3 regions of the Dactylosporangium sp. NPDC050588 genome follow, and region 1 is predicted to be linked to each of the others. Evidence: riboswitches for the same ligand, from Rfam matches in the RefSeq annotation. Region 1 holds a riboswitch; each other region holds the start of a gene.

Region 1 (4,047 bases):
GGTGCCGCCGTGGTCAACTACCTGCATCCGGAGGGCGTGTACGAGGCGGTCGCCATCGCCGGGTCCGAGGAGGCGCGGGCGGAGCTGCTCGGCGTCCGGTACCCGGCGGCGGAGTTCGACGCGCACCTCGCCGCCGCCGACGAGTGGGGGCAGCTGCGGTTCCTGCCGCACGAGCGGCACAACGACGGCATCCAGTCCTGGATCCCCGCCGCCCCCGACGGCGTGGACGGCATCCCGGAGGAGGAGCGCTGGCACCCCCTCGACGCCCTGTTCGCGCCGCTGTGCGCGCCCGACGGCTCGCTCGTCGGCGTGCTCAGCGTCGACCTGCCCGCCGACGGCAGGCGGCCCGGCGCGTTCCAGCGCGAGCTGCTGGAGATGCTCGCCGCGCAGGCCGGCATCGCGATCAACAACGCCAACCTGGTCGAGGCGCTGCGCCGGGAGCGGCAGCACCTGGAGGCGAGCGAGGCCGCGTTCCGGCTCGCGTTCAACGGCGCCGGCACCGGCATGTGCATGATCGGCCTGGAGGGTGCCGACATGACCCGCCTCGTCCGGGTCAACCCCGCGCTGTGCGAGCTGCTCGGGCGGGACGAGGACGTGCTCGTCTCGATGCGCTTCGGCGACTTCATCCACCCTGACGACTTCGAGCGCAGCCGGGAGGTGTTCGCCGGCGGCGCCGGCACGATCCGCGACTACGAGGTGCGCTGCGTCCGCGGCGACGGCGAGACGATCTGGATCTCCGCGACGATGTCGGTGGTCGCCGGGTCGCCCGCGTTCGCGATCACGCAGATGCAGGACATCACCAGCCGCAAGGCCACCGAGGCCGACCTGGTGCGCAGGGCCTCCCGCGACCCGCTGACCGGCCTGGCCAACCGCGAGGCCGTCGCCGAACCCCTCGCGGCCGCGATCCGGCGGGCCCGCACCGAGCAGGTGATCAGCGCGCTGTTCTTCTGCGATCTCGACGACTTCAAAATCGTCAACGACACCCTCGGCCACGATGCCGGCGACGCGGTCCTCGTCGCCGTCGCGCAGCGCCTCCAGTCGCTGGTGCGGCCCACCGACACCGTCGCGCGCCTCGGCGGCGACGAGTTCGTCGTCCTCATGGGCAACGTCGCCGCCGGCGACCTCGGCGTGCTGGTCGACCGCCTCGAACGCGCCGTCTGCGCACCCGTCACGCACCAGGGGCAGATCATGCGGGTCAGGGTCAGCGTCGGCGTGGCAGTGATCGATGCCACGGTCGAGGACGCGGGCGCCGCGCTGCGGGCCGCCGACCGCGCGATGTACCTGGTCAAGGGCGGTCGTCACGCCGGCGAGGTGACCAGACGGGTGACGGCGTTCGGTGAGCGTTCGGGTGCTCAGGGTGGTATGCCGTTGCTGCGGTTGGCCCGGCCCGAGACGGCCCAGTAGTGTCGTTGCGTCCGCTCCGGTCGACCTGCACCGCATCGGTGCTGCCGGGCGGGCGCCGTCGAGTCGCGATCTTCGCGAGCCGGGGACCCATGCGCGTCCTCTGGGGTGTATCCGTGGCCTGGCCGCGGTAGGGCGAAACTTCCCGCCCGAACCCGTCAGCTAACCCGGTAGGCGGCACCGGAAGGAGTCTGCGTCGATGCCGGCCGCCCGCGCGCCCTCGTAACACCTCACCACTGGTTCCCCCCTTCCAGCATGCCGCCCTCAGGCGGCGTGCCGATGCCGCATGTCTTCTGCCTGCCAACGAAGGAAAACATCAGTAGTGAAGCCCATATTGAAGGTGTTGCCACGCCAGTTCCACCCGCGACATCGCCGGCTGGTGCCCGTGCTCGGAGCCAGGGCCGGCACCGTCTCGGTCGCCGTCCTGTCCGCCACGCTGCTGGGCACCCTGCCGGCTGACTCGCCGGCGTCGATGTTCACCGGCTCCGCGTATGCCGAGTCCGCGGCCGCCTGGTCCTGGCCGTCGCCGTCGTCCCTGTCCGCTTCGGGGCCGTCTTCCGCGCCCTCCGCCGACGCGGCGCCAGCGCCCGCGACGGGACCCCTGGCCGTCGCGGTGCCCGCCGCGCCCGTGCCGCCGGCGCCGCCGGTCGTCAAGCCCGTCGCCGGCCTCGACCAGCGGCAGATGGACAACGCCGCGATCATCGTCAAGCAGGGCCGGGCGCAGGGCATGCCCGACCGGGCCCTGGTCGTGGCGATCGCGACGGCGATGCAGGAGAGCGACCTGTACAACGTCGCCAGCTCCGCCGTGCCCGCGTCCCTCGGGCTGCCGCACGACGGCACCTCGACCGACCACGACTCGGTCGGGCTCTTCCAGCAGCGGGCCAGCCAGGGCTGGGGCACCGTCGCCGAACTGATGAACCCCGCCCACTCCGCGATGCTCTTCTACAACGCCCTCAACCGGGTCGAGGGCTGGCAGCGGATGAGCGTGACCGCCGCGGCCCAGGCGGTGCAGCGGTCGGCGTTCCCCGGCGCGTACCAGAAGCACGCCACCCGCGCTGAGCAGGTGGTCGCCGCCCTCTCCTGACGCTCACCCGCACCCGGCCGGCGCGCCTTCTCGGGGGAGCGCCGGTCAGGCGCGGGTTCTGGATCGCCGGCGGGTGGTGTCGGTCAGGCGCGGGTTCTGGATCGCCAGCGGGGTGTCGGTCAGGCCGGGTGGCGGGTCGCCCAGCGGGCCAGGGCGACGAGCTCGGCGACCGCGGCCGGCTCGGGGATCGCCAGGTCGAGGGCGACCAGGGCCTGCGCGAGGAGGTCGTCGGCCTGCTGGGCGCACCAGGAGCGGGCGCCGGAGCGTTCGACGACCTTCGCGGCGCGCTCCAGGTCGGCCTCGCTGAGGCGGGTCTCGCGGTGCAGCAGGTCGGCCAGCTCGTCGGCGCCCGCGGCGAGGGCGGCGGCGACCGGCAGCGAGCGGCGGCGGCCGCGCAGGTCGGCGAACGCCGGGCGGCCCGTCACGGCCGGGTCGCCCCAGATGCCCTGCAGGTCCTCGGCGAACCGGACGGCCAGCCCGAGCCGGACTCCGAACAGCCGCAGCTGCTCCACCCGCGCCGGGTCGCCGCCGCCGGCGAGCGCGCCGAGGGCGCACGCGCAGCCGAAGAGGGCGCCGCTGCGCTGCTCGACCGCGGAGATGCACGTGCGGAGCAGGTCGTTGCCGGAGCGGCGCCGGGGCAGGGCGGCGTCCAGGGCCGTGCTGAGGTCGGTGTGCTGGCCGTGCAGGAGCTGCTGGACGGTGTCGCCGAGGATGCGGACGCCGGCCCGGTCGACGGACGCCGCCCCGGACTGCCGCCGCGCGTCGGTGCACGGGTCGGGGGTGCCGTGCTGCTCGGTGAACCTGTCCCGGGTCGCCCGGTCCTGCCGCACCGGCTCCCTGCACGGCGCGGCCGGCACGGACGGCGCGGTGTCGGGCGTGGCGCGGCTGGCCTGGCGCAGCGGGCGCGGCACGCGTCTGGTCGGGTCGCCGGTCGCCGCCACGTCGAACGCGAGCGCCAGCATCGCCTGCCCGCCCAGCGTCGCCGGGTGCGGCCCCACCACGCTCCAGGCGGTCGGCCGGTGCAGGCGGGTCAGGTCGCCGTCGAACAGGTCCCGTTGCAGTCCCGACCAGTGGTGCACCAGCTCCACCGCGACGGCGCCCGCCACCGCGTCGTGCGGGTCACCACCGACGGCGCCCGCGCAGACGAGTGTCAGTGCGGCGCGTGTACGGGCGGCGGGCGGATCCTCGTCGAGCCCGCCCAGCTGCAGCTCGGCCACCTCGCGCGACGGCTCCGGGAGGCGCCCGACGGCGGTGCGCAGCGGCGGCCCGACCAGCAGCTCCGCCCATGCGAGGACGTCGTCGACGGTGCGCAGCACGGTGACCATCAGCCGGAAACCCCCGGACGCGGGACCATCACCGGTAACGCACCACCCATCGGGCCAGGCATGGACAAGCGCCGATCTGATGTCGGCGCCGTGGACGGGTCAAGTATGCCGCCGGTGCCCGCCGGGCGTGCCCAAAACCACGATGGTGGGCGGGTCAGCGCATCGCCTGCAGCAGGGACGGATCCGGTGGCGACACGACTGCCGCCTGTCGGTGCCGGAGGGCCTCCCAGGCGGCCT
Region 2 (4,047 bases), on a different contig from region 1:
GACAATGCGAGGGACCTGGGCCCGCGCCGTGGAATTCCTACATGACGGCGTCGACGATCTGTGTTGCGAGCCCTTCCCACTTGGCGTAGGCGTCCGGGAACGCCGACCGCTGCACCATCTGCGCGGCGATGGTGACGGCCTGCCGCTCCCAGCCCGGGATCTGGGCGAGCGCCGCGTAGAACCTGCGGGCGGACTCGTGCGGGTTCATCAGCTGGTCGACCGAACCCCAGCTCGGCCGCTGCTGGAAGAGGCCAACCGAGTCGTAGTCGTACCCCACGCCCTCGTTGGGGTGCTGCAACGACCCCGGCACGTTCGGGTTCGCGAGGTTGCGCAGGTGGCTCTCCTGCAGGGCGGTGGCGATCCCCACGACGGCCGCGCGCCGCGGCAGGTTCAGCTGCCGGGCGACGTCGATGATCGCGACGGCGTTGTTCATCTCGGCCTGGGTCAGCCCACCGACGGGCGCGTGCACGGTCGGCGACGGCGCAGCCGTCGACGCCGGTGGCGTGGCGGCGGGTGCCGGGGTGGTCTTCGCCGGTGCCGGGACTGCCTTCGTCGGTGCCGGCGCGGCCTTGTTCGCGCCGTCGGCGGGTTTCCGGGCGCGGCTGCGTGAGGCCTGCCCGCCGGTCGCCGGGCGTTCGGCGTCGACGGCGAACGCCGCACTGTCCGCCGGCACGGCGGCGGGTCCGGCCGACGCCGACAGCGTCGCGGACAGGCCGACCGCCACGACGGCGACGGCGCCCACGGCGTAGCGGCGGATCTCGGCCGGCACGGGTGCGCGCAGCCGGAATCGGGTCGCGTGCCGCCCCCGCCGGGAGCGGCGCAGGTGTCGGGGACCGCGTGCGGTCGCACCGTTGAGCTGCTGGTCATCATCGGCGCCCGGAAGCATCCGGCGAGCCTAGGGAGGCCCCGGATCCGGGGTGGTGCCGGGCCTGCGAACCTGCCGACCGGACACTGGACGGGCCGCACGGGGCCGGGGCGCGGTCGGCGAGGTGCACCGGGGCACGGCGCATCCGACCGGCGGGCTGGTGGCCCGTAGGCCCGTGGCGTGCACCCGGTCCGTTCGCCACGTCGTCGTCACGCAAGGTAGCCGACCAGCGTGGGGGTTTCAGGGGTCCTCCCGCGCCCCCGATATGGTCCTCGCATCCGCCCGGCCTGCCGTCACCCACCTCGGATGACACCGCGGCGGATCCGCTGAGTCGCGTCCGCGCGAGCCGGGGAACCGAGCACCACCGGGGTGAATCCACGGGGCCAGCGCCTCGAGGTAGGGCGATCCTCCCGCCCGAACCCGTCAGCTAACCCGGTAGGCGGCACCGGAAGGAGCACTCCGTGCAGCCACTGACCCGGCATCGCCCGTGCCGCAGCACCTCGGGCACCTCGACCCTCGGCCCGGCCCGGTAGTCGCCGACCGTCACCGCACCGGCCCTCGGCCGGCGTGGCACCCCCCTGCCCGGATCACGTCCGGCACCGGCAACAGCAGCCGTCATCGAGCATGTCTGTCGAGGTACCCGTGAGTTACCTGTACAAACCCAGGCACCAGAGCCAGAGCCCCGCCCCGCCACGCTTCCGCGTGCTGCCGATCGCGGCCGCTGCGGCGGTCCTCGGGGTGACGGCGGCCGTCGGCGTGGCCGTGCACGCCTCGACCCCCGCACCGGTGGCCGACGCGCAGTCGGTGACCGCCGCGGATCCGTCCCGAAGCGGCGCCGGTCCGGCCGGGCGTGACCGGCAGCGGACACAGGCGGCGCCCGACGCCGCCTCCGCCCCGTCGAAGGCCCCCGCCGGCACGGCGACGTCCAAGCCCGCCAAGCCCACCCCGCCCGCCGCCCCGGCCAGCCCCACCCAACCGGCGGCCCCGGCGGCGAAGGAGCTCGCGTACCGGTTCGCCTGGCAGGAGAACTTCTACTACTGCGGCCCGGCGGCGACCCGGATCGCGCTGACGGCGCGGTCGATGTACCCGTCCCAGTCCGAGGTCGCCCAGAGCCTGCACACGACCGTCAACGGCACCAACTCCGCCGACGACACCACCCGGTCGCTCAACGAGTACACGAAGAGCTCCTTCTACAAGTCGCACTTCATCCCCGGTCAGTCGGCCACCCAGGCGGAGATCGACCAGATGCAGGCCGACGTCGTCAACGCGATCACCAACGGCTACGCCGTGGTCGCCAACATCGCCGGCTCCACCGTGGACGACAAGGGCAACTCGCACTCGTATCCGGGCGGCCACTACCTCACGGTGGTGGGGTACCTCGACGGCGGCAAGACGGTGAAGATCGCCGACCCCGCGGACGCCCTGGGCGTCGGGTACTACACGCTGACGACGGCCAAGCTCGCGCACTGGACCGCCCTGCGCGGATACTCCGCCTGACACGACCGTCAGCGGCTCGCGGTCAGCGGCCCTGCGCGGATACTCCGCCTGACACGACCGTCAGCGGCTCGCGGTCAGCGGCCCAGCGCGCGCACCCGGCTGGGTGGCCGGAACGCCTGGGCCGGCTGGCCGCGCAGCGCGCTCGCCATGGCCTGCGCGACGGCGGCGTTGACCGAGCCGGAGACGCCGCTGCCCACGTGGTCGTTCGGGTTGTCCACGTTCACCGCGATGCCGGCCGCCGCGATCTGCGGGGTGAAGCCGACGAACGTCTCGGTCGAGTTGTACTCGGAGCTGCCGGTCTTGCCCGCGACCGGGCGGCCGCCCAGGATGCCGGACACGTTCTCCGCCGTGCCGCCGTCGCACCTGCCGTACGCCGAGGCCCGGCTGACCGGGCACCGTGCCGCGTCGGTCGCGGCGGCCGCCACGTCGGCGCTGACCGCCTGCCGGCACTTCGGGGCGGCGGCGTCGACCGGCTTGCCGTTGGAGTCGGTGATCGACAGCACCGGCAGCGGCTGGCAGTACAGGCCGCCGGCGGCGACCGCCGCGTACGCGTTGGCGAGGTCGAGCGGTGTGGTCGAGGCGACGCCGAGGGTGAACGCTCCCCACTGGTCCGCCTTGGCCGCCATCGCCGCGTCCTCGGCGGAGCGGAACGTGATGCCGAGCCGCTGTGCCATCTCGACCACGCGGCGCGCGCCGATCTGCTGTTCGAGCCAGACGAAGTAGGTGTTGACCGAACGGCCGAAGCCGTTCCACATCGTCCGGTTCCCGTTCATCCAGCTCGGGGAGTCGTTCCCGGGGCACCACCTGCCCCCGCAGCTGCCCGGGCCGCTGGCCGGCCACACGGTCGCTATCCGGCTCGGCGAGTTGAAATTGGTGCTCAACGGCATGCCCGCGTCGAGCGCGGCGAGCATGGTGAACATCTTGAACGTCGAACCCGCCTGATACCCGGCGACGCCACCGCCGCCCGCGATGAGCTGGTTGACGGTGTTCGGGAACAGCGGATGCTGCGGTGGGTTGGGTTCCAGGCTGTAGTGGCGGTTGACGGCCATCGCCAGGACCCGGCCGGTGCCGGGGGTGACGACGGCCGTCGGCATCGACCGCGCGCTGCCGTAGCCGTAGACGCTCAGGGACTGGTTGAGCGTGGCCGCCTGGATGCCCGGGTCGAGCGAGGTGACCACCGTGTAGCCGCCGGTGCGCAGCGCCTCGTCGCGGTCGGCGCGGGTGGCGCCGAACTCGGGCTGGCTGCCCCACCACTGGCGGAAGTAGTCGCAGAAGAAGCCCCAGTCGTTGTGCTCCCGCGGGACGGACACGCAGTTGTTGGGCAGGTCGCGCTCGTTGATCTTCAGCTCCTGGCCCTTCGCCGCGGTGGCGTCCGCGGCGCTGATCATCCCCATCTTCGTCATCGAGTCGAGCGTGTAGGCGCGGCGCCGCAGGGCCGCGTCGCGGTCGCCGCTGATCGGGTTGTCGCCGTCGGGGGACTGCAGCAGCCCGGCGAGCAGCGCAGCCTCGGGCAGCGTCAGCTCCAGGGCCGACTTGCCGAAGTACGTCTGGCTGGCGGCGTAGATGCCGTAGGCGCCGGCACCGAAGTAGGCGATGTTCAGGTAGCCCTGGAGGATGTCCTGCTTGCTCAGGTGCTGTTCCAGCTTCGTCGCGTAGCGCATCTCGCGCACCTTGCGGGCGGGCGT
Region 3 (4,047 bases), on a different contig from region 1:
ACCAGATGACGTACATGACGCCGAGCCGGTCCGCGTTCTTCACGAAGTACGTCGCCAGGTTGGCCCCGTAGACCTTGTCCTCACCGGCGGCGACGCCACCGAAGCCCGACTTGGCCTGCACCGAGAAGTCGCACGCGCGGCCCTTCGGGTGCTCGTACGGCCCGCTCGGCCGGTAGCAGGACACGAACCGCTTGAAGCCCGCCGCCTGCGCCTGCTGCATCGCGTGCAGCGTGCGCATCGTGATGCAGCCGCTCGTGGTCGGGTCCTTCTGCTTGCACGACTCCGAGGACCAGCCGCCGCTGGCGTTGCGCGGCGACGGCTGCGCGAGCGGCAGGTTGGCCGACACGAAGCCGTTGCTCGGCCCGCCCGCCTGGGCCAGTCCCTTCTCGGCTTCCTTCTTCTTCGCGGCCATGACGGCGACCTGCTCCTGCTGGAGCTTGACCTCGCCCTCGAGCGCCGTCTTCTGCGCCGCCTGGTCCCGCTTCAGCTGGTTGAGCTCGCGCAGCAGGTTGTCGTTGTGGTGGGCGATCTCGTCGATCGAGCCGGCCCGCTCCGCGAAGCCGGTGGGGCTCCCGGAGTCCATCAGCACCACGAACGTGGTGAGCGGCCCCGTCCGGTACGCCGCGACGGCGATCGCCGACACCTGCTCGGTGACCCTGGCGAGGTTGGCCTCGGTCTGGGCGAGCTTGGCGGTCAGGTCCGCCTGGTTCTTCACCGAGGCGTCGTACTTGTCCTTGGCCTCGATCCACGCGCGCGTGCTCTCGTCGAGGACCTGGGCGAGGGACGCGTTGGATCCCTCGTCGCCCGTGTCGTCTCCCGGCTCGGCGGCGGCCGGAGTGGCGGCCATCCCGAAGAGGACGGCGGCCGTCATCAGGACGGCGATGATCCGCCGACCGGGATGTCGTGATGACATCTGGCTCGTTGTTCCTTCCGTCGGCCGCCGACCGGGTTAGCTGACGGGTTCGGGACGGAACGACCCCTACCGCGGTTGCCCGCGGATTCACCCCACTGTGCGGTTGGGTCCCCGATTCGCCGGTGTCGAGCCGGCGATTGGGCGGCAGTCGCGCCCGGCGCCGCGGGGGGCGGCGCCATGTCGGACGAGACCGACGGCCAGCCTACCCAGGGCGATCAGACCGCGCAGCGTACTGCCTGTCCGCCGCTGTGACGCACCTCTCGAAACCGCGCCGTCCAAGCAGGTCGCCTAAGCTTGCCGAAAGAATCTCGCGTGACGGAAATCACTCAACTGGCCTCACCCCGCCGGCAACGTTCTCGCCCGGGCGATTGTTTTACGCCACCCCGCGGTCACCCGGTGTCACCCCGAGTCACCTCAGAAAGGTGAGGTTAGGAGAACCGTAAAGATTCTTCATAAATCGATGTGATTGCTCCTGTACCGCGGTGGCGGCTGGTCGGATGGGGGCTCAGCGTCGATCTGAACGGAAGTGATCTGGTGTCCAGAGTGCGCCTGTGGGCGGGGCTCGCCGCGACCGCCGTCGTCGGTGGCGTCGTCGCCGTCTTCAACATGCTGCCGGCGTCGGCGGCCACCTGTGCGCCGGCGTGGCAGGCGTCGGCCGTGTACACCGGGGGTGCCACGGTGTCGCGGAACGGGCACAACTTCCTCGCCAAGTGGTGGACGCAGAACGAGGCGCCGCCCGGGAACACCGGCGTGTGGCAGGACCAGGGGTCGTGCGGCGGGAGCACGCCGCAGCCGCCGACGCAGACCGGGTCCGCGGGCGGGTGCAGCTTCCCGGCGTGGGTGCAGGGTCGCAACTACGTGACCGGTGACATCGTGAAGTTCACCGACGGTAAGTACTACATCGCCGAGCACGACAACCCGGGGTACAGCCCGACGATCAGCACCTGGTACTGGGACCCGTACACCTGCAACGGCGGAGGGGGCGGCACGACGCCGCCGCCGAACCCGACCACGAACCCGCCGTCGAACGGGGCGTTCGTCGTCAGCGAGGCCCAGTTCAACCAGATGTTCCCGAACCGGAACCCCTTCTACACGTACAACGGCCTGGTCGCGGCGCTGAACGCCTACCCGGCGTTCGCGAAGACGGGATCGGACGCCCAGCGCAAGCAGGAGGCGGCGGCGTTCCTCGCGAACGTGAACCACGAGACCGGCGGCCTGGTGTACATCGTGGAGCAGAACACCGCGAACTACCCGCACTACTGCGACACGAGCCAGCCGTACGGCTGCCCCGCCGGGCAGGCCGCGTACTACGGCCGCGGGCCGATCCAGCTCAGCTGGAACTTCAACTACAAGGCCGCCGGTGACGCGCTCGGCATCGACCTGCTGCGCAACCCGAACCTGGTGCAGACCGACCCGGCCGTGGCGATGAAGACCGCGCTCTGGTACTGGAACACGCAGACCGGCCCGGGCACGATGACGCCGCACAACGCGATGGTCAACGGCGCCGGGTTCGGCGAGACGATCCGCAGCATCAACGGCAGCCTCGAGTGCGGCGGGCGCAACCCGGCGCAGGTGCAGAGCCGGGTCGCGGCGTACCAGCGCTTCGTCGGCATCCTCGGCGTGGGCGTCGGAGCCGGCTCGCTCAGCTGCTAGTCGCCGAAGACCAGGAGGGCGCCCCGGGGAGTGGGGCGCCCTTCTCTTTTGTCCAAACGGTCACGGCAGGTGCTGGCGGTACTCCTGCAGCGCGCGGCGGGCGAAGACCTGCTGGAACGTGGCGACCCGCTCCGAGCGGCCGCGGCCGATGAAGCTGACGAACCAGTGCAGCACCGCGGTGACCCGGTTCTTGAAGCCGACCAGGTAGAGCAGGTGCACGGCGAGCCACATGAGCCAGCCGACGATCCCGGAGAAGTGCAGCTTGCCGACGCTCGCCACCGCCGAGAAGCGCGAGATCGTGGCCATGCTGCCCTTGTCGAAGTACTTGAACGGCTGACCGGTCGCCTCGCCGGCGAGCCGCTTCTTGATCTGGCCGGCGGCGTGGCGGCCGCTCTGGATCGCGACCTGCGCGACGCCCGGCAGCCGGTTGAGCGACATCATGTCGCCGATCGCGAAGATCTCCGGGTGGCCCGGCACGGTGCAGTCCGGCTCGACCTCCAGCCGTCCGGCCCGGTCGGTCGAGGCGCCCGTCGCCTTCGCCAGCTGCGTCGACAGCGACGGCGCGGCCACGCCCGCCGCCCAGATCTTCGTCATCGACTCGATCCGCTGCCGGCCGTTGCGCGTCTCGACCTCGATGCCGGTCTCGTCGACGTCGACGACCTTCGTGCCGAGCTCGACCTCGACGCCCATGGTGTGCAGCTGCCGCAGCGCCTTCGTCGACAGGTGGTCGCCGAAGCTCGACAGGACCGTGTCGAGCGCGTCGATCAGGATGATCCGCGCGTGCTTCGGGTCGATGTTGCGGTACTGCCCCGGCAGGTGCCGGTGGGCGAGCTCGGCGATCTGGCCGGCCATCTCGACGCCGGTCGGACCGGCGCCGACCACGACGAACGTCAGCCACCGCTCGATCGCGGCCGGGTCGGTCTCCAGCTCGGCGAGCTCGAACGCGCCGAAGATCCGCCCGCGCAGCTCCAGCGCGTCGTCGATGCTCTTCATGCCGGGCGCGTGCTCGGCGAACGCGTCGTTGCCGAAGTAGGACTGCGACGCGCCGGCGGCGACGATCAGCGAGTCGTACGGCACGGTGTAGCTGGTCCCGGGCGCGACCGCCGTGACGGTCCTCGCCTCCGGGTCGATCTCGGTGACGGTGCCGAGCAGCACCTTCGCGTTGTCCTGCCGCTTGAGGATCTCCCGGATCGGCGGCGCGATCTCGCCCTCCGACAGGATGCCGGTCGCCACCTGGTACAGCAGCGGCTGGAACAGGTGGTAGGCGGTGCCGTTGATCAGGGTGACGTCGACCGGCGCGTTCTTGAGCGCCTTGGTGGCGAACAGTCCGCCGAAGCCGGCGCCGACGATCACGACGCGGTGGCGTCCTTGTGCACGCTCGTCCATCTGTATCTCCCGATTGGGGTGTGGATCGTGCAGATCAAGTACACCACTCCCGGCGGGTGATGGCCGTGTGTCCTCCATGACGTTTCACGGCCCTC

The links. A riboswitch is a leader RNA that binds a small molecule or an ion and turns the genes downstream of it on or off. The one in region 1 is predicted to bind cyclic di-AMP.
Region 2: another riboswitch for cyclic di-AMP. It lies ahead of AB0I21_RS42940 (C39 family peptidase); the one in region 1 lies ahead of AB0I21_RS21405 (hypothetical protein).
Region 3: another riboswitch for cyclic di-AMP. It lies ahead of AB0I21_RS35570 (hypothetical protein); the one in region 1 lies ahead of AB0I21_RS21405 (hypothetical protein).

The regions. Positions count from the first base shown of each region.
Region 1 covers NZ_JBFAJA010000029.1:13,017-17,063, forward strand. Annotated here, with positions in the region: gene AB0I21_RS21400 (diguanylate cyclase) at 1-1,404, shown strand, start outside; cyclic di-AMP (ydaO/yuaA leader) riboswitch at 1,451-1,593, shown strand; gene AB0I21_RS21405 (hypothetical protein) at 1,781-2,485, shown strand; gene AB0I21_RS21410 (polyprenyl synthetase family protein) at 2,605-3,810, opposite strand; gene AB0I21_RS21415 (ElyC/SanA/YdcF family protein) at 3,965-4,047, opposite strand, start outside.
Region 2 covers NZ_JBFAJA010000081.1:16,170-20,216, reverse strand. Annotated here, with positions in the region: gene AB0I21_RS42945 (hypothetical protein) at 38-886, opposite strand; cyclic di-AMP (ydaO/yuaA leader) riboswitch at 1,180-1,322, shown strand; gene AB0I21_RS42940 (C39 family peptidase) at 1,508-2,362, shown strand; gene AB0I21_RS42935 (transglycosylase domain-containing protein) at 2,437-4,047, opposite strand, start outside.
Region 3 covers NZ_JBFAJA010000060.1:823-4,869, reverse strand. Annotated here, with positions in the region: gene AB0I21_RS35570 (hypothetical protein) at 1-913, opposite strand, end outside; cyclic di-AMP (ydaO/yuaA leader) riboswitch at 923-1,059, opposite strand; gene AB0I21_RS35565 (glycoside hydrolase family 19 protein) at 1,448-2,566, shown strand; gene AB0I21_RS35560 (NAD(P)/FAD-dependent oxidoreductase) at 2,627-3,952, opposite strand.